Regions from separate parts of the Bacillus capparidis genome, predicted to be linked through region 2. Evidence: riboswitches for the same ligand, from Rfam matches in the RefSeq annotation. Region 2 holds a riboswitch; each other region holds the start of a gene.
What was found. Region 2 has a riboswitch for S-adenosylmethionine ahead of JOC74_RS15515 (methionine ABC transporter ATP-binding protein). Riboswitches for the same ligand answer to the same signal wherever they lie in the genome.

Region 1 (7,046 bases), on a different contig from region 2:
AAAATAGACCTGTCCATCGGTTTTCTTATAGTATAAAGGTTTGATTCCAAACGGATCTCTTGCACCATATAACAGTTTTTCTTGTTTATCCCATATTAAAAAAGAAAACATTCCCCTTAAACGGGAAGCAGCATCTTCTTTGTATCTGCAGTATGTAGCGAGAAGAACCTCCGTGTCAGAGTCTGTCTCAAATGTATACCCTTCTTGTGTTAATTCTTCTTTTAATTCAATATAGTTATATATTTCACCATTAAAAATGATCCAATAGTTTTCGTCTTCATATGATAAAGGCTGTTTGCCGTTTTCAACGTCGATAATGCTCAGTCTTCTAAAACCGAATCCTACATGAGCATCGTGATAATATCCTTCATCATCTGGTCCGCGATGAACAATCGACCGATTCATTTGGGCAATAATCTCTTTTTGATTATCTACCTGTGATAATGGCCGATGGTTTAGAACTCCTACAAACCCACACATGGCTTTTCCTCCATTAATTATTAGTTTAATAACCAGATATCTTATACTTTACAGGAATAGAATTTATTCGTCAAAAACATTCATCGTTCAAAATCAAATGAAAAGCCGCTAACCAGCGGCTTTTTTCGTTTCTTCTTAATACTATTTATCCCGTATTAACGGGCAGTAAGACCCCCACCTTAAGGTTTTGAATGTAAACGAGTAATCCTAGGTGAGGGATAACTGCCCGTAAAAACTAGGGTTCGTTCAACTAACAATCAGTGGGGGAAGAAAAGCCCCCCACTGATTGAAGTTTCACTTTATGAAAGTGCTTCAGCCTTCAAAATTTCGGCTTTATCTGTTCGTTCCCAAGGCAGATCAAGGTCATGGCGGCCAAAATGTCCGTAAGCTGCAGTTTGTTTATAGATTGGACGTCTCAAGTCGAGCATTTTAATGATTCCTGCCGGCCTTAAATCAAAGTGCTTTGAAACGACCTCTGTCAATTTTTCCTCAGAAGCTTTTCCAGTTCCGAATGTATTGATTGAAATGGATACCGGACGGGCAACACCAATGGCGTATGCAAGCTGTACTTCACAAGACTCCGCAAGTCCAGCAGCTACGATATTTTTTGCAACGTAGCGGGCTGCATAAGCTGCAGAACGATCCACTTTAGTCGCATCTTTACCGGAAAACGCTCCACCGCCGTGTCGCGCATAGCCGCCATAAGTGTCAACGATAATTTTCCTTCCGGTAAGACCCGCATCTCCCTGCGGTCCGCCTATCACAAATCTGCCGGTAGGGTTAATGAAATATTTTGTCTGTTCATCAATTAGCTCTTTCGGCACTACTGGCGTAATCACGTACTCCTTAATATTGCGCTGGATCTGCTCCAGTGATATTTCCGGATGGTGCTGAGTTGAGATGACAATGGTGTCAATCCGGATCGGCTTGTCGTTTTCATCATATTCAACTGTCACCTGTGTTTTTCCATCAGGTCGAAGATACGGAAGGATGTCTTCCTTTCTCACTTCCGTTAAACGTCTTGAAAGTTTATGTGCAAGTGAAATCGGCAGAGGCATGAGCTCTTTTGTTTCATTGCAGGCAAATCCAAACATCAGCCCTTGGTCTCCTGCTCCGATTGCTTCGATCTCAGCATCTGACATCGTTCCTTCACGGGCTTCCAATGCTTTGTCTACACCCTGCGCAATATCGGCAGACTGCTCATCTATTGAAGTAAGTACAGCACACGTCTCAGCATCGAAGCCATACTTCGCGCGAGTATAGCCAATCTCTTTTATCGTTTCACGGACCGTTTTTGGGATATCTACGTATGTTGTTGTTGTGATTTCACCGCTTACAAGAACGAGACCCGTTGTGACAGAAGTTTCACAAGCAACTCTTGCATTTGGATCCTTTTTCAAAATCTCATCTAAAATACTATCAGAAATTTGGTCACATATTTTATCCGGATGTCCCTCTGTAACCGATTCTGATGTGAAAAGACGACGTTGTTTGGTCATTATTCAATTTCCTCCTGAAAATACGATTAACACCTATACAAGGTATTAATCTGCTATATGATACGGAACTCGTTCCCTCTCGGTCTATTTTACGGTAAGCTCTGCCTGCCAAATGAACCTGGAGTTGTTTTTTACAGCTCAAAAAACCTTATCCTTACTAGAGGAAAGGTTCTACATTTGCAAGCCTTTCACTCTTATCGATCAAGGTATGAATAGAACCTTGCGACAGGTTAGCACCTTGGTTTTCATTGAATAAGAAAACCGGTTGCTGGGCTTCATTGGGCCTGTCCCTCCGCCAGCTCGGGATAAGAGAATCCGTTCAATGACTAATCATAGCGCAATCCTTCTTGTTGTGTCAATATGGCAAACCTCTTCTGTTGAAAAGGTTCAAAAGAACTACATAATTAGTATAGATTATTAAAATTAATGTGTTATACTATTTTTAAATTTGCTATAAAATAATGTGTAAAGGAAGGTAAATATGACTCCATTGGAAATGAAAAGTGAGCTGCAATCATTGTTAACCGGCGAAAACACGAAATTCAATTTATCCGTTCCCAAGCTTGTTGAAAAAATTCTTTTTCGAAATGAAGGGATCTTAACTTCCACTGGAGCGATTAGAGCGACGACTGGCGCATATACCGGCAGGTCGCCTAAAGACAAATTTATCGTTGAAGAAGCTTCCTCAACGGAAAACATTGATTGGGGAGCAGTAAATCAGCCGTTCTCAGAAACGGCATTTGATAAGCTTTACACAAAAGTGACCGATTATTTAAAACAGCGCGAGGAATTATTTGTGTTTGAAGGATTTGCAGGAGCTAATGAAAAATATCGCATACCGATTACAGTTATTAATGAATTAGCGTGGCATAATTTATTTGCGAGACAATTATTTATCCGGCCGGGTACATCTGACTACAAGACCGTCGAAACCTCATTTACAATTATCTCTGCACCTAATTTCAAGGCGGATCCGGCAATCGATGGGACTCATTCAGAGACGTTTATCATCATATCTTTTAAAAGGAGAGTCATCTTGATCGGGGGAACAGAATATGCAGGAGAAATGAAAAAATCCGTTTTCTCCGTCATGAATTATCTTTTGCCAGAACGCGGCATTTTACCGATGCATTGTTCGGCAAATGTAGGACCCGAAGGAAATGTTGCGCTTTTCTTCGGACTGTCAGGGACAGGAAAAACGACTCTTTCTGCTGATCCAAACCGAAAGCTGGTTGGTGATGACGAGCACGGATGGTCAAATACAGATGTCTTTAACATTGAAGGCGGCTGCTATGCGAAATGTGTTAATCTGTCCGAAGAGAATGAACCACAAATCTTTAATGCCATCCGCTTCGGCTCAGTGCTTGAAAATGTGATGATCGATGAAATCTCACATGCCGCGGACTACAATGATACATTTTACACAGAAAACACTCGTGCTGCCTATCCTATCGATGCAATTAACAATAGTTTAAAGCCAAGCATTGCCGGGCACCCGGAGGCAATTGTATTTTTAACCGCAGACGCGTTCGGCGTTCTTCCTCCGATTAGCAAATTAACAAAGGAACAGGCAATGTACCACTTTTTAAGCGGATATACGAGTAAGCTTGCGGGAACGGAAAGAGGGGTTACATCTCCGGAAACAACGTTCTCAACATGCTTCGGTTCGCCATTTCTTCCACTTCCTCCTCATGTCTATGCTAAAATGCTGGGCGATAAAATTGAACAGCATGACGTAAAAGTCTTTCTGGTTAACACTGGGTGGACTGGCGGTGGATACGGAGTCGGAAAGAGAATGAGCCTGAAATATACAAGGACTATGGTGAGGGCAGCTCTTGATGGAGAATTGAATCATACTGAAATGATTAAAGATGATGTATTCGGTCTTCATATCCCGATTCATGTTCCAGGTGTTCCCGATGATGTGCTCTTTCCGGAAAAAACCTGGTTTTCCCAAGAAGAATATCAGGAAAAAGCCCGATTTTTAGCCAATGAATTTAAGCTGAATTTTAAAAAGTTCTCCAATATACCTTCCGCTATTAAAGAAAAAGGCGGGCCAAACTAAGACAAAAGCTGGCGAATCATATCGCCAGCTTTAATTGGTTGAATGAAGTGAAACTAATTTATAAGTCAAACGTGTTTTTTTCTGTTCAAGCTCAAGCTTTTCAATATAGGCTGTTCCGATTTTTTCGCCTTCAATTGTTTTTCTGACTTCCAACGGAATGTCAAGCGGATAAAGGCGATAGCCTTCTTTCACAAGTACAAAGAGATTTTCATCATTTAGGCGCTTTTCATTTCCTTTCGTTACAATCACCGTATTCAACTCAACCGGCATGCCCATGTTCATTTCCTCCTCTTTCCCTCTATTGTAACTTAGATTAACGTATTACGCCGGCGTTTTCCTGAGCTTTCATCCATGCAGTGAGTTGCCGAACGATTTTCCGATTTTCTTGCGGGGGAAAATAATGTGTATAATCAGGCTTGTACCAAGCAGTGACCGGAATTCCATGTTCAGCGAGCGCACGTTCAAGACGATAGGAATGCTCAATCGATACATTTTTATCGAGAAGACCGTGAATGAGCAATACAGGAGCTCTCATGTGATGAAGCTTTTGAAAAGGGGAGCGAAAATCATACTCATCCGGCACTTTGCTTGGATTTCCCCCTATCACTCTTTTCATCATTCGCCTTAAGTCCTTTCGCTCTTTATAGGTACAAGCGATATCACTTACTCCTCCCCAAGAAACAAAGGAAGAAACCTCGTGTTTCATTTCGATGGCCGTCCATATTCCCATGATACCGCCCCGCGAGAAGCCAAAAATATGTATTCGATCCGTATGTACACTAGGATGCTGCTGAAGCATACGAAAAGCCGAAAAAGCGTCTTCCCGATCCTCTCCGGCAAAATCCTCATTCCCTTCCCCGCCTTGGTTCCCTCTGTAAAAAGGAGCAAGTACGACAAAACCCTGTGAAGCAAATTGAATAATTCGACCGGGACGAACCATACCCACACTTTTTATACCGCCGCGCAGATATAAAAAGCCATCGTGCTTTCCTTCTTTGCAAGGTTCAGCCAGTAATCCCTTCACCTTTAATCCTTGCGATAAATATGTAACGACAAACAAGCGGACATGTTGGTTTGAAGAAGGAAACCTAGTTTTGTTGATCCACATACCCTACACTCCTAAAAAATTAAAAAACCCGGTTTGTCCCGAGTCAAATGCTATTCAGTAATCCATCCATTTTGCACCAGCCGTTTCATACTGTGCGTAAGAACACCGTCTTTCATGACAAAGCTGTATCGTTGGTTTTTTTTAATGTTTTCTGGAAGCTCTTTAAGCAAAACCGGTCCTTTTGTTTCATAGTATGTCGATTGTTTTTCTATTTTATCGATACGGGCAAAGTATATATTTTTAATAATCATTTTTTCTTTACCCAAAACCTTGTATTGACCTATGTAAGACAGCTCTTCCACAATAGCTCCCGTTTCTTCTTTTACCTCGCGCACTGCTGCTTGCTCTGCCTTCTCCATCGGCTCAATTTTGCCTCCGGGAAATTCATACCCTCTGTCGCCGTGATCCGTTAAAAGCCAGCTCCCGCGGTAGCGGCATATGACCCATACATGGCCGGGAGCTTTAGAAAAAGGCTCCTCTTCAAAGGAAAGATGAACCGTATTTCGATAATAATCCTTAAATGTAAACATAAAAATTCCCTCTAATTCCTTTCCTTCTTCCTTTCTATATCATACCATATCACCGCCTCCGTGAAGAGCCAAAACCGATGTTCTTTATTCCTTCTTCGCTGACCTGAGCACCTCGTCATTGATAAACTCCCGCGTATTTTCATCACCTAAATCATAGAGAAGACGGTAAATTTGATTTGCCGTATGGTCGGTGTCATCATTTGGCTGATCATTATGGTATTCCAAGAAAGGAATATGAGATCGCAAGTAACCTTTGACGTCGGATGAATACAATTGGTCAAAAAGCGCTCTCAGCTGGCGAATCTCATCAGGTGTGGCCAAAATTTTGAAGTCCCAGGATGAAGCATCCGGTGATTGGGATATCATTTGGCCGACAAGGGACACATAATACGTGTTTTTCTCCAACGACTTCATTCCTATCGTTTGTTTTTCCTTTAGTATGTCGAATTAGCATGAAATCTTGCGTTATTTTTCGGAATTCAGCCATAAATAAAAGACCGGTTAAGACCGATCTTCTATCTAGACTAGTTCCCAAGATACGCTTTTAGCATCCAGTTATGTTTTTCAATTGTGCGGTGTATCGAAAGCAGCAAGTCACCAGTCGTTTCATCATCCACTTCTTCTGCCAGCCCGATTCCGCTTTTCAACTCTTCGCCGATAATGGAAAAGTCATCATAGATACTCTGAACCATTTGCTCAGAGTTTTCATTTCCATTCGCTTCTTTGACAGAGGCAAGCTCCAAGCTTTCCTTCATCGTAGCGACTGGAGCGCCGTCTAGAGCAAGCAGCCTTTCTGCCAAATCATCGATATATGTAGCTGCCTCGGTATAAAGCTCTTCAAATTTTTCATGCAGGGTGAAAAAGTCCTTCCCTTTTACATACCAATGATAGTTATGTAGCTTTACATACATAACGGTCCAGTTTGCAACTTGCTTATTGACTGCTTCATTTAATCTCTCAGACATGCTCTCTTCCTCCTTGTTTATTCTGGTTTACTTATACCCGTTTTATCATGCACAAAAACCACCGTTTTATATTCCGATTAAAAAAATCGAAAGGCATAAACAATAAGCAAGGTGTTTTTATGAAAAAAAGCCTTTTTCTCATGTAAAGAAAAAGGCTCCTTTCGTCATTATCCGAACACCTTTAAAAGGTCTTCTTTGCTTTGGCTCAGCCAAAATCTTATGAATCGTTTCGCTCCATCTAAATCATGAAGCTTCGCCTGCCCGCATTGTTTTTCGTTGGCGGCAGGTATTTCCTCGATCTCGACGGCTTCCTTCATCGTTGCATCCAAAAGGTCAATAATTTCTTCAACGGAAGGTTCCCCGCTCACAACTAGATAGTATCCCGTCTGGCATCCCATC
Region 2 (7,046 bases):
CACCGATAATAGGGGTTAAAGGTTTGACGCGAAAATTAGTATAGTTATACCCATTCTCAGCATTTGTTCCGCGCCGTATTATGCGTGGTCCTTCCTTATCTGTACGTCCTTCAAAATGAAGTGGTCTAGGATAATTCGTTAACTCTTTTGACATCTTTACTCACTCCTCCTTAGCTTTTTTAATGACGGAAACTAAATACGTACGCAAATCCAGAAATTCTTTCGTATTTTTCAACTCTGAATTCGATTGATTTTGCTTTATTAATGGATTCGCAATATCAATCGCTATCCTTCCAGGTGCAGGATACATAACCAAAATTCTCGTTCCAAGAAGAAGCGCCTCTTCGACATCATGCGTAATAAAAAATATACTTTTCTTTGTTTTTTTCCAAATGGTCAATAGATGATTTTGCATTGTTTCTTTCGTTAATGTATCAAGTGCACTAAATGGCTCATCCATTAAAATAGCTTTAGGTTCTGCAGCTAATGTTCTAGCAATGGCAGCTCGCTGTTTCATCCCTCCTGAAAGCTGGTGGGGAAGTAGATCTGCAGATGATTCAAGTTGGACAAGTTGTAAGTAATGAGCAATAATTCGTTCTTTATCCTTTTTTGACATACCTTTCATTTTTAAACCAAAGCCTACATTGTTTTGAATCGTTAACCATGGAAATAAATTTGGGTGTTGAAAAACAACCCCAATGTCAGCATTCGGTTTTGAATATTTTTCTCCATTTATAAACCTTTGACCGGTTGTTGGTTTCTGAAAGCCTGCTAGAATATTTAATAATGTTGATTTTCCGCATCCCGATGGTCCGAGAATGCAGACAAACTCATCTTGGTGCAAATCTAAATTGATATTTCCCAATACAGGTTGTACTGCTCGATTTGATGAAAACTGTAGAGAGATTTCTTTTAATTCAATTACTTTTCTTTTCAGATGATTGACTTCATTTTCATGTGGAGAAGTTGTTGCTGTGACTCCGCTCATATCTTCACCATCCGTTTCACTTTATTCATGAATTTCTTTCAATAGTGATTTTTGATATACTTCTAAATCGGGTGCACTTGAAATGGATTTTTGTTCTACAAGAAAATCGGCTGTTTCTTTTAACGTTTCAGCTAAGGGTCCTGAGAAGTATTCTTTTTGCTGAGATGCGTCAAGCCAGATAAGTTGTTTCATTGTTTTTAAACTTTCCTCTGGCGACAATCCAAGTTCTTTCGAAAGCAAATCAGCAGATTCTTTCGGCTTATCACGATAATATTTAACCGCCTCATCCAATACGCTTACGTAGTCCTTGACAACTTCCGGATATTTCTTAGCAAAATCATTATGCACGTAACCTAGTTCTGCAGTTAACACTCCTTTTTCTGCAAGCTCTTTTGAGTTCACAATGACCTTTCCTTTGTCTTGATTTAATTTTTCCAGCATTGGCTGCCATAAATAGGCTCCATCGATTTCTCCACGCTGCCATGCGGCATAAATATCAGGCGGGGTCATGTCTAAAATCGTAATGTTTTCTTTTACAGGATCAAGTCCTTCTTCTTTCAATGCACCAAGCAAACTATAATGAGAAGTAGAACTGAAAGTTGTTGCAATTTTCTTCCCCTTCAAATCATGTAATGACTGAATTCCGGTATCATCCTTTACGACAAGAGCTTCACTCTCTCCAATTATGTCGTGCAAGTTATACACACTGTACGGGAGTTTATTCGCAATACCAATAGAGGTTGGCGGTGTTCCAACAGTTCCAAAGTTAATGCTTCCGCTTGCGATCGCATTATTAACATCACGTCCAGCATCAAACTTCACCCATTCAACCTTGGTGTCGGGATATTTTTTTTCAAGCAGTCCGAGCGCCTTTGCAAGCAACTCTCCGCTTGGTGATGCTTGATATCCAATAACAATTTTTTCTGGTACATTTTCGGATGAAGATGTTGATTTATTTTCTGACGCTGAATTAGATGAAACTTGATTTGAACAAGCCGCACTAACTGTAAAAGCTAACAGGATGATTAACAAAACATTTCTTTTTAATAGGTTCATTTTATATTCCTTCTTTTCTATTTATTTTCCTACCCATGAAAAACGACTACGCTGATAAAGACGAATCAAACTGTCTAAGATAATCGCAATCGCCCCCATTAGGATGATGCCCGCAAAAACAATGTCACTTCGTAAGTATTTACTCGCATCAAGAACCATCCAGCCAATTCCACTTGTTGCCGCAACCATTTCAGCCGCAACAAGTGTTGCATACGTTATACCAATGGCTGTCCGTAATCCTGTAATAATATCAGGCAGACAAGAGGGCAAGATGATATGCCATAATACTTTGCTTTTTGTTCCCCCAAGAGAAAGCGCCGCATTGATACGATCACTAGGTAATTTTTGGACACTTGATACTATGGTGATAAATAATGGTGCAAAAGCGCTTAAAAACAATAAAGCAATTTTTGACTTATCGTCGATACCAAGCCATAATACTAGAATTGCATAATATGCAAGTGGCGGCAGAGGACGATAAAATTCAATAATCGGATCAAAAACAGCACGTATATATTTTGAATATCCGCATAATAGCCCTAGTGGGACAGCTATTAAGAATGCAAGAAACAGCGCGGAAAAGAGACGATACATACTATTAGAAATATGAGAAAGCAGCGAAGCTCCTTTATACCCTTGTGTGAAAAGTTCAATAAATGAAGCCCATACAGCCTGTGGTGTAGGAATAAAAAATGGATCTACCCACTTCAAATTTGTAATGATTGTCCACACAATGAATAAAATGATTACACTGGCTAAGGAAATGCCTTTCACTATCAAATTGTGCTTTCCATACGTATGACTGTTCTCCATTTGACATCTTCCTTTATAAATAAAATTTAGGGTTCGCTGGAGGGATATACCAGACCCCATTTCCGGAGGGAGCCCCACCAATAACTAAAATATCCGCCTTTAGAAGCAGGTCATAGTATTGATTCACTAACCTTCGTATTGTTAAGCAAGAAAAACACTCCTTCTAAGAGAAAATAAAAAAGACTCTTATCAATTTACGTCTTTACGTAAGATAAGAGTCTCTGGTTATCCAGTCGACCATTTATTTGGATTTGGAAGAAATTAAAGAAAACTTTTCTTATAAATCAATATTTATTCTTATTTAGCAAGAAATGATTTTTCTCTGTCTTGTCAATTTGTGTAATCTATTCATCGTTAACGGTGATTAACACTGAACCATACTAGCAGACTAAAAATATAAGAAATCTTGACTTCATCCACAATTGCCACTTTTCTACCACTACAGTCATAAATACAAACTAAATTAAGAGGTTCAATTTGGCTTTGCAGTCCGGACTGCACTTGCTAAGCGGAAAGATATCGATAAATTCTGCCATTATAATATCCATAGTTTCCTTACCTGTCAAGTATGAATTAGCGAACCTTGTTGATACACATTGAGAAAAAATTGATCAGTGCAGTTTTTTCAATGTTTATTTTTACAGTTATAGATAATTTTTCAATATCCTCTGATTGACTCTCACTAACAAGTTCTTCCATCATCCCTATGCCAATCTCTACCCCAACAATTCATAAATTTTATTTTGATGAACAAAACAAAGAAGGTTTTATTACAATATAATTCCGCCCTATTTAATAGGTTTTGATCATTCATTACTCTCTTTATAATTAAATTGATATAATTATTATATCGTATTTTATTTATAAATAATACACTTTATATTTTTTCAATATAATTTAAACATAAACTGATATTCTTTCAAAAGTAAAATCCCATTAAAATTTTATAGAAAAGAAACCCTTGACATTTTTTAATTATAACAATATATTTGTAAACAAATCTAACCAATAACTTAATATTAATTTTTTCTTATCCAGAGAGACTGAGGGACAGGCCCAATGAAGTCTCGGCAACGGGTTTATGACACCGTGCCAATTCCTGCAAATGCTTCTGCATTGGAAGATGAGAATGAGGTAGCTTATTTCCGAGAGCCCCACTATTTTCTTCTGAATAAGAAAATAGTGGGGCTTTTTGTTCTAATTTTTTTAAGGAGTGTGTGCATTGATTGAATTTAAGCAAGTAGCAAAAACTTTCACATTAGGAAAAAGGGAAATTCACGCAGTAAAAGACGTTACTCTCTCTATTTCTCAAGGTGAAATTTTTGGAATTATAGGTTTTAGTGGCGCTGGAAAAAGCACACTATTGAGACTTGTTAATATGTTGGAGAATCCCACTAACGGTTCTATTACGGTTCAGGGAGAGGACATATCTAGCCTTTCCCAAAAAGAGATTCGAAGTCTCCGCAGACGAATTGGCATGATTTTTCAAAACTTTAATTTATTTTCCTCTCGGACAGTAGCTGGAAATATAGCTTATCCTCTTAAACTTGCTGGGTTCCCCAAAAAGGAAATAAAGGCTAGAGTTACAGAGCTGCTGCAGTTTGTAGGCTTAACTGATAAAGCAAATGATTATCCGGAGCAGTTATCTGGCGGGCAGAAACAGAGGGTAGGAATAGCGCGCGCCCTTGCCACCTCTCCAGATATCCTAATTTGTGATGAAGCTACATCTGCTTTAGACCCAGATACAACAGGAGAAATTCTCCGCCTTTTAAAAAGGGTCAATAAGAGTTTAGGGATCACTATTTTGCTCATTACACATGAGATGCATGTAATTCAATCCATCTGTGATAGGGTTGCTGTGATGGAAAATGGCACAGTTGTTGAAACAGGATCACTTTTTGATACCTTCACAAAACCACAGCATTTGACAACTAAACGGTTTATTCAATCTGTTCAGCAGGATCGTCCTTCTGAAGTATTACTATCTCAATGGAAGGAAAATGGAGGGAAAAATTTATATCGGATTGTTTTCAGCGGCGAATTAACAAACAATCCCGTTCTATCCCAGATTACAAGAAAACATGATATAGACATAAATATTATTTATGGATCTATCAAAGAGCTTCAAGAAAAATTTTACGGAAACTTATTGGTATCATTTGAAGGGCATCAAGCAGCTATCGACAATGTAATTTCCGAGTTAAAAGAAACCGTTGAAATAGAGGAGGTGATCATTTAATGAGAGTGGACTGGACAACATTTTGGCCAAGGATAGTGGAATCAACAGGAGAAACGATTCTAATGGTAATTGCGACTTTAATATTTGGTTCCATTCTTGGCATCATCATTGGTTTATTGCTTTTTATCACTAGAAAAGGAAATATATTAGAAAATAAAATTTTATTTCAGGCATTGAACATTTTAATTAATATCATTAGGCCTATTCCTTTTATTATTTTTCTTGTTGCTATTAGCCCTCTAACTCGCTCCATTATTGGGACAACTATCGGAACTTGGGCAGCCATTTTCCCAATGACCATCGCAGCATCTTTTGGTATAGCAAGAATTGTGGAGAATAATTTAATCAGCATTGATCCTGGCGTAATTGAAGCAGCAAAGGCAATGGGAGCAAACCCTCTTCAAATTATCTTTACTGTATTAATTCCTGAAGCTTTAGGGCCTCTTATCCTTGGATTAACTTTTGTAACCATCGGTTTAATAGATTTTTCTGCCATGGCCGGAACAGTCGGAGGCGGTGGATTAGGTCATGTTGCCATGACTTATGGCTACCAACGTTTTGATGGCAGCGTCATGCTGGTTACCGTTGTCATATTAATTTTGCTTGTCCAGCTAGCGCAATGGATCGGGAATACATTGTCTCGAAAAATAATGCGCAGATAAAGTGAAACTTCAATCTGACCGTTAATGCGGGATAAAAACCAAACAGAATAAAGGAGATTGTTAAAATGAAAAAAATAACACTATTATTTTTATTATTATTGGCAGTATGGGTGCTTGCTGCTTGCGGCAATGACTCAGCATCAGGCGGCTCCAATAAAACTATTAAAGTAAAAATCGGGGTTACTGGTACAGATGGAGAAGTGTGGCCCACTTTAAAAGAAAAAGCTAAAAAAGAAGGAATAGAAATTGAGCTTATTGAGTTTTCTGACTACACCCTTCCTAATCAAGCATTAGCTAATAAAGAAATTGATATTAACTCTTTCCAGCACATCGCTTTTCTGAGCCAATTCACAAAAGAAAACAATGCTGATTTAGTGCCTATCGGCGCAACTGTCATTGCACCTATGGGGATCTACTCCGAGAAAATAAAAGATATTAATGATATCAAAAATGGACAAAGAATTGCTATTCCTGATGATCCTTCTAACCAAGCTCGTGCATTAAAGCTCCTTGAATCAGCTGGGTTAATCAAATTAGCGGATGATTTTGGACTTTTCGGCGATCCATCAAAAATAGTTGAAAATCCAAAAAATCTAGATATCTTTCCCGTTGTGGCACAACAAACACCACGTGTTCTTCCAGATGTTGCTGCATCCGTCATTAACAATGGTGTTGCAGGACAAGCCGGATTAGACCCTGTAAAAGATCCGATTTTTCTAGAAGACGCTAGTGATAAAAATGCTCTTCCTTATGTCAACGTATTTGCTGCACGTGCAGAAGATGAAAATAATAAAACCTATCAACGAATTGTTGAGTTATATCATGAAGCAGATGTGATAAAAGCCGTTGAGGCAGATACAAATGGTGGATCTATTGTTGTAGACACTTCAAAAGAGGATTTAATAAAACAATTTAAAGACCTATAAGAGGGGGATTATCATGAGCGAAACATTGACTGGCATAGAATTGATTACAAATTCTATCAATGAAAATAAAGAGCTATATATACAAACAAGCCAAGCTATTCACGCAAAACCTGAAATTGGGAACCAAGAGTTTTTTGCAAGTAAAACACATGTAAACATTCTTACAAATGCTGGTTTTACAGTAGATACTGCAGTAGCAGGACACGAAACATCCTTTTATGCTGTAAAAGACAGTGGAATTTCAGGTCCAACCATCGCTTTTCTTGCAGAATATGATGCTTTGCCAGGGTTAGGGCATGCATGCGGCCACAACATCATTGGGACAACTAGCGTTGCTGCTGGAATTGCCCTTTCTCAAACAC
Region 3 (7,046 bases), on a different contig from region 2:
AGGTATTCGGGGATTTATCCAGCTTCTAAAGAAAAAGCATCAATCAGATGATGACAGCTTTTATTTTTCAATCATTGAAAACGAAATCAACCGTATCAATCAAATCGTTACCGAGTTCCTTGTATTAGGCAAACCTACAGCCGTACAGGATAAAGTACATTCACTATTTGATATCATCAATGAGATTCTGCCTATTATTCATTCCGAAGCTAATTTGCATCGTTCAGATGTCTCACTGGAATTTGTACCGAATGAAGAAATTCACATTCGGGGCTCTAAGGATCAGATCAAACAAGTGATCTTGAATCTGGCAAAAAATGCATTTGAATCAATGAAAAATGGCGGTATTCTGCATATACAGGCTATAAAAAAAGACGATCACGCGATTTTACGGATCACAGATAACGGCGAGGGCATTCCGAAAGAAATGATCCAAGAAATTTTCCAGCCATTTGTTTCTCATAAGAAAAATGGCACAGGACTTGGCTTAATGGTCTGTAACCGTATTGTTGCTATGCATGGCGGAAAAATTGACATCTCAAGCGAGCTGAGTAAGGGAACAACGGTAACTGTCACCTTTCCGGCTGTATCCCCTGGTTAAGCAGTAAAATCAAGTGCTTACTTCACCGTAAGCACTTTCACTTTTTATAGGCAAGTGTTTAATGAGAAGGAATAGGATTTTATAATTAGTATTTTTGGAATAGATTAATTAGGTTGTCCAGTTCTTGACTTCGTTTTATCGTTTCATTTCCGGTATATCCTTGCCTTTTTGCTGTTTCAACCATTTCTTTTCGCTTTTCATCAATCGTCAACATTAATTTTGTAGTTTCCAAATTAACGTTCTCCCCTCTCGTTATTTAGATAAAACTTTAAATACCGGTAAATTAATGTCATGAAAACTTTACATAAGTATACCCTGTTTTTATTTACAATTTAATACCCAGATTCAAAGTTTTGTAAACAATTTTTATTCAATTTCCATAATGATTTTTGCTAAAAATACAGAAAAAACGCCTCACTGGGTTATGAGACGCTATACTTTTATTAATTATGCTAATTGCAAATTTCTTACGTATACTTTCTTAAAGCTTTTCAGCGCAGGATATTTATTAGGAGAAATGATTTATTTTCCTAAAAAGGCCTAACTCGCCAATTCGTTCGGCTGCTTCACGAAGACGCTGTTCGCTTGTCAACAGGCCGACTCGCACATAACCCTGTCCGTATGCGCCAAACCCTTCGCCAGGTGCAACGACAACTCCTGCTTTCTCCAATAATAGATCTGAAAATTCTACAGATGTATAGCCTTTTGGTACCGGGTGCCATACAAAAAAAGAGCCCGCAGGTGATTCCACATCCCAGCCTATCTCACGTACGGCTTTGACCCAAACATTTCTCCTTTTTTCATATAATTCGACGAGTTGATCCACACAGCTTTGTTCAGACAAAAGAGCCGTTACTGCCGCTTCTTGAACAGCACCAAAAAGACTGACATACATGTGATCCTGGTACAAATTGATTGCTTCGATCACAGAAGCATTCCCAACGGCAAAACCAACACGCCATCCAGCCATGTTATAAGTTTTTGACAAGGTATAGATCTCGATGCCGATATCTTTCGCTCCTTTTGTCTGCAAAAAGCTTATCGGCTTTTTATGATCGAATCCGATCGCACCGTAAGCAAAATCGTGAACAACACAGATGCTATTATCCTTTGCAGCTTTCACAGTCTCTTCGAAAAACGGTGCAGTTGCCGCTGCTCCGGTCGGATTGTTTGGGTAATTTAAATACATAAGCTTGGCGTCCTTCATTTTTTGTGAAGGAATTCGGCCATAATCAGGCAAAAAATTGTTTTCCGCTGTTAGCGGCATCATTTCCATCTCAGCTTTTGCCAAAGCGACTCCGGACATATAATCAGGGTACCCCGGATCAGGCACTAAAACTGTATCACCTGGATTCAGAAGGCATAAGGGCAATTCAACCAGCCCCCCCTTCCCGCCAAACAGTATAGCAACCTCCGTGTCTGGATCGAGAGTAACACCGTATTCTCTACTATAAAATTCACAAACGGCTTCTTTCAAGGCTTGGCTTCCACGAAATGAAGAGTACTTGTGATGTACAGGCTTCCGAACAGCTTCTTCCATTGCCTCGACAATATGCTGTGGAGTGGGCTGATCGGGATTTCCTTGCCCTAAATTAATGACATCAACACCTTCATTTATTTTTTTAGCCGCTTTCTGTACGAGTGCAGCAAAGAATTGATCAGGAAGCTGCTTTAAAAGGGTGGACTGTTCAAAATTCATTTTTCTGTCACCTACTATAAAAAATTCTTGAAATGATTCTAAGTTATCATTTATTGTATAAACAAAATGTAAAGCAATTTTCGGGAAGGAGCAAGATAAAATTGAAAATCGCATGTCTCCAATTTGATATTTCTTTTGGAAATCCCGCAGAAAATTATCAAAAAGCAGAAAGGTTTATTAAAAAAGCCAGCGATGCAGATGTGGTTATACTGCCTGAACTGTGGACAACGGGCTATGATTTATCAAGGCTTGATGAAATCGGCGATGAAAATGGCAAGTATACTAAACAGTGGCTGTCAGACATTGCCCGCACCTACGAAGTGAATATTGTCGCCGGTTCGGTAGCAGTGAAAAAAAATGACGGTATTTACAATACGATGTACATTGTCGGGAAAAACGGAGATATGTTAAGTGAATATAGCAAAGTCCACTTATTTAAATTAATGGACGAGCATCAATATTTAGCAGCAGGTTCGAAGGAAAACACATTTGCTTTGGAAGGCATTCAAGCTTGCGGAGTCATATGCTATGACATTCGATTTCCTGAATGGATCAGAAAGCACACAGAAAACGGGGCTTCTTTACTATTTGTTTCAGCCGAGTGGCCAGCTCCAAGGCTCGATCATTGGAAAGCCCTTCTAATAGCCAGAGCGATCGAGAACCAGTGTTTTGTCGCTGCATGCAACTGTTCCGGGAGCAACCCTGATAATCAATTTGCTGGCCACAGCATGATTATTGATCCGTGGGGGAAAATTATCGCCGAAGCTTCTGACGGTGAAGAAATCATTTCAGCGGAGCTTGAGCTTGGAATCAGCGAAAAGATTCGGGCGCAAATTCCGATCTTTTCCGACAGAAGAACAGAATTATACTAAGGCTAAAAAACAATTGACAAACATGTTACACCTTGGTACATTCTAAACAGTCGACAAAATAATATATTTCTCTTATCGAGAGTCGGGCGAGGGATTGGCCTTTTGACCCCGACAGCAACCGACCGTAATTCCATTGCGAAATGGGGCGCAGCATGATTCAAGCGCCTATGCAGGGCACGGTGCTAATTCCATCAGACTTATTTCTGAGAGATAAGAGAGGCAAACCTGTTATTTTACTTGCAAAGCCTCTTTCTCAGAATGGGAAAGAGGCTTTTATATGTTTACTGGAGGGAGAAACGTACTATGGCAACTACAAAAACACCTGCGTATGAAACGCTTACTGTGAGTTCCGGCGCAGCACTCGCCGTCAAGCTTGGACTTTTTTCAGGAAAAAGCACAATTACCTGTCAAGAAATCGGAAACAGAAATCGAAACCGGGTTTTTCGAGTGAGAGATCAAGAAAATAATAGAAGCATTATTATTAAACAGGTTGTCCCATTCGGCCAACTTTTCGGCGAAAGCTTGCCGTTACGAGCAAACAGAGCCAGAATCGAAAGCAGTGCATTGATTCGGCAGGCAGAGCATGTCCCGCACCTCGTTCCGAAAATTTATTATTCGGATACCACACTTGCCGTAATCGTGATGGAGGATTTATCCCACTTATCCATATTGCGAAAGGGGCTGATTGAAGGCAAAACCTATCCGCTCTTCTCAGAGCACGTTGGAGAATTTCTTGGGAAGACGCTATTCTACAATTCGGCTTATTTTCTTGATCCGCAAGTCAAAAATGAATTGGAGAAGCAATTTTCGAATCCCGATCTGTGCGCAATTACCGAAAAACTATTGTTTACTGACCCCTTTTTCGCTAGTAATTCGAATGAATTTGAAGAAGAACTGCGAACCATTGTTAAAGGTTTTCGGGATGACTCCTCGCTTCTTGATGAAGCATCTAAACTAAGGAATACATTTACTAGTAAAACAGAATCTCTTATCCATGGAGATCTACATACTGGAAGCATTTTTTCTAATCAACATGTAACGAAAATTATCGATCCTGAATTTGCTTTTTTCGGACCGATCGGTTTTGATATCGGAAAAATTATTGCTGATTTGTTGATCCATACAATGTCTCATGATGATGAGAAAAGCTCACTGTTACATCACATTATTACTGTGTGGACCGTTTTCAGCAATACATTTAAAGAGGCTTTCCGCAAAGACTGCCGCGAGCTGTATAAAACGAAAATCAATATTCAAGATCTGTTATACCAAATTTTTGCAGACGCAGCTGGCTTTGCCGGATGTGAATTAATCCGCTACTCAATTGGAGCCGCTCAAGATTCTGATATAAATCCAGTCCCAATTGTCAATCGAATCGAAAGAAAATCCTTGGCCATTCGTTTTGGACTGCTACTCATTAAAGAACGTGAAAATTTACAAGATGCAGAAGGCATGATAACTTTGCTCACCCAGTTAGAACACGAGTGATGCTTCTTACTCTGCAATAAAGTTCATCTTTAATCAGTGGGATAAGTATTTAGCCTTTACACATGACATCCAACACTGATTGTTAAATGATCTGATCCAAAATTTACTGGCAGATAATCCCCACCTGCTTCAAAAGTTAAGGTGGGAGTCTTCTTGCCCGTTCCTGCAGGATAAAAATAAGGACGTTTCCGAGTCTCACTTGTTTAGGCAGAGCCCATCACATCTAGTATTTTTCAGCCTAGAATTTGATCGTATATCCATTATAGAAAAGCTATGCATCGTATTTTTGCATATGCATTTGGATAATCATATCCTTTTGTTCAATTGTAAGAACGTGTAACTTACTTAATAAGATAGCATAGCCTGCTATTTTGGATGGTCTTCCTGTTTTCATATAGACCCTCCTTTTTCACAAGACCAACTTTTTTGACTTAATTAAATAATATGTCTTGCGTAAAAAAACGGAACATGCCATTTGAATTATTTTTCCTTAAACAAAATGTTTTCATGCTTTAGCAATATCGCTTTTTGATCTGTTTTTTGGCCGGCGTACCCGGTAAGAGACGAATTTTTTCCGATCACCCGGTGGCAAGGAACAAACACAGGTAGCTGATTGCATTTGTTTGCTTGGCCGATTGCTCTCACGGCAGCCGGCTTGCCAATTTGCAGAGCAATATCCGAGTAGCTTCTGGATTCACCGTAAGGGATTAAGCTGAGAGCCTCCCATACGTTTTCTTGAAATGGCGTTCCTTTTTGTTTGATAGGCACTGTAAAATTTGTACGTATCCCATCAAAGTACTCCTGCAACTGGAAAATCGCTTGTTGTAAAAGCTCCGTTTCCTTAAAGCGTATCTCTATACCTTTGTTTAGCAGCTTATCAAGCTGGGCTTGATCCAACAGCAAATGACTGATATACCCGTCAGTTTCAAGGATCGATACTTGTCCAATCGGAAGATCAACTTTCATTCCATAGATCACTTGATACTCTCCTCTTCGACTTTTTGCCTGATCGGCAAGGTTAAATAGAAGCTTGTTCCTTTTCCTTCTTCACTTTCTACTTCTATTTTCCCTTGATGCTCTTTCATAATCTTATAGCTGACCATAAGACCAAGTCCTGTCCCTCTTTCCTTCGTTGTATAAAAGGGTTCTCCCAATCGCTTTAATTTATCTTCACTGATTCCGCTGCCTTCATCCGTCATAGAAATACATATATGATGATCATCAACAGACTTAATCGCCACGTATATATTTCCACCAGAAGGCATGACTTCAATCGCATTTTTTAAAATATTTATAAAGACCTGTTTTAATTGATTTGGTTCGCAGTATATGTCGGCGATCTCTTCATAGACGTCAAGATGGATTTGTACATTGCTCATGTTTGCTTGGGCATGCAGGAGTTCAATTGTATCTCTCATAATTTGCGTTACGTTTCGTTCTTCATACATAATGGCCTGGGGCTTAGCAAGAATTAGGAATTCCGTAATGATAGATTCGATTCGTTTCAGCTCAGAGGTGATGACGTTAAAATATAGTGTATAGTCCCCTTCGATACTGCTTTTCAACAGCTGGATAAATCCTTTTAAAGCAGTCATCGGATTCCTTATTTCATGAGCGATGCCTGCAGCCAGCTCGCCAACAACGTGCAGCGTATCCGACTTCCTCAGCCGCTCCTCAAGCTCTTTTCTTTCAGTAATATCCCTGAATAAGGCAAGATTCATATTATGAATAATGTTTCTCTTATAGGAAAATTCCAATATCTGATCTTCCTCTTGCTTTAAAATGATCGGAAGCTCGTTATTCTTCTCGCTGAGCGATATGACCCGATCTGCCGATGCAGCGTGCTCAACCTCGTATTTTGAGATTAAATCAGTAATTCTGGATTCCTTTATCTTTTGCAGCGGAAGATTTAAAATTTCACCCGCGACAGGATTGGCATCGATAATTTCATTATTATTGTTAAAAAGCAAAAAGCCATCCATTGCACCATTGAACACTTTTCTGAATTTCAGTTCATTTTCTCTTAGTTCCTTTTCCATCCTTTTACGGTCGCTTACATTTCGCAGAACGGTTAAGTGATGATCTTCAAATATTATTTTTTTCGACGTAAATTCGAGTTCTTTGTATTGCCCATTTGGCATATAAAATTGAAGCTCAGCCCTTAACTCGTTTTTTTGCTTGTATTGCTTTAAAACCGTTTCGAATTTGGGGTCGTTTTTGTCGATAAAGTCTAGAAACTTGCTCTGTAAAAGCTGTTCCATCGGAAGTTCAAAAATTTTACAAGCAGAAGCGTTAGCTTCAATAATTTGTCCATTATTTTTCCAAATAATTATCGCATCCATCGCATTTTGAAATACTTCTCGAAAGCGTTCCTCGCTTTTTAAGA

Region 1: it holds a riboswitch for S-adenosylmethionine, as region 2 does, so the genes downstream of both, metK (methionine adenosyltransferase) here and JOC74_RS15515 (methionine ABC transporter ATP-binding protein) in region 2, are expected to answer to the same signal.
Region 3: it holds a riboswitch for S-adenosylmethionine, as region 2 does, so the genes downstream of both, mtnK (S-methyl-5-thioribose kinase) here and JOC74_RS15515 (methionine ABC transporter ATP-binding protein) in region 2, are expected to answer to the same signal.

The regions. Positions count from the first base shown of each region.
Region 1 is NZ_JAFDST010000005.1:287,531-294,576, forward strand. Features, by position in the region: gene asnB (asparagine synthase (glutamine-hydrolyzing)) at 1-480, opposite strand, end outside; gene metK (methionine adenosyltransferase) at 780-1,979, opposite strand; SAM riboswitch class I at 2,171-2,291, opposite strand; gene pckA (phosphoenolpyruvate carboxykinase (ATP)) at 2,461-4,044, shown strand; gene JOC74_RS18990 (DUF2584 domain-containing protein) at 4,075-4,320, opposite strand; gene JOC74_RS18995 (alpha/beta hydrolase family protein) at 4,358-5,152, opposite strand; gene ytkD (RNA deprotection pyrophosphohydrolase) at 5,203-5,682, opposite strand; gene JOC74_RS19005 (hydrolase) at 5,767-6,087, opposite strand; gene JOC74_RS19010 (Dps family protein) at 6,207-6,647, opposite strand; gene JOC74_RS19015 (S-ribosylhomocysteine lyase) at 6,815-7,046, opposite strand, start outside.
Region 2 is NZ_JAFDST010000003.1:392,857-399,902, reverse strand. Features, by position in the region: gene JOC74_RS15535 (TauD/TfdA dioxygenase family protein) at 1-154, opposite strand, end outside; gene JOC74_RS15530 (ABC transporter ATP-binding protein) at 161-988, opposite strand; gene JOC74_RS15525 (taurine ABC transporter substrate-binding protein) at 1,010-2,044, opposite strand; gene JOC74_RS15520 (ABC transporter permease) at 2,066-2,857, opposite strand; SAM riboswitch class I at 3,885-3,987, shown strand; gene JOC74_RS15515 (methionine ABC transporter ATP-binding protein) at 4,080-5,096, shown strand; gene JOC74_RS15510 (methionine ABC transporter permease) at 5,096-5,758, shown strand; gene JOC74_RS15505 (MetQ/NlpA family ABC transporter substrate-binding protein) at 5,824-6,684, shown strand; gene JOC74_RS15500 (M20 family metallopeptidase) at 6,698-7,046, shown strand, end outside.
Region 3 is NZ_JAFDST010000001.1:256,374-263,419, reverse strand. Features, by position in the region: gene JOC74_RS01330 (ATP-binding protein) at 1-601, shown strand, start outside; gene JOC74_RS01325 (aspartyl-phosphate phosphatase Spo0E family protein) at 687-833, opposite strand; gene JOC74_RS01320 (pyridoxal phosphate-dependent aminotransferase) at 1,110-2,300, opposite strand; gene JOC74_RS01315 (carbon-nitrogen family hydrolase) at 2,396-3,172, shown strand; SAM riboswitch class I at 3,242-3,389, shown strand; gene mtnK (S-methyl-5-thioribose kinase) at 3,476-4,660, shown strand; gene JOC74_RS23790 (hypothetical protein) at 4,932-5,054, opposite strand; gene JOC74_RS01305 (methylated-DNA--[protein]-cysteine S-methyltransferase) at 5,141-5,638, opposite strand; gene JOC74_RS01300 (PAS domain-containing sensor histidine kinase) at 5,635-7,046, opposite strand, start outside.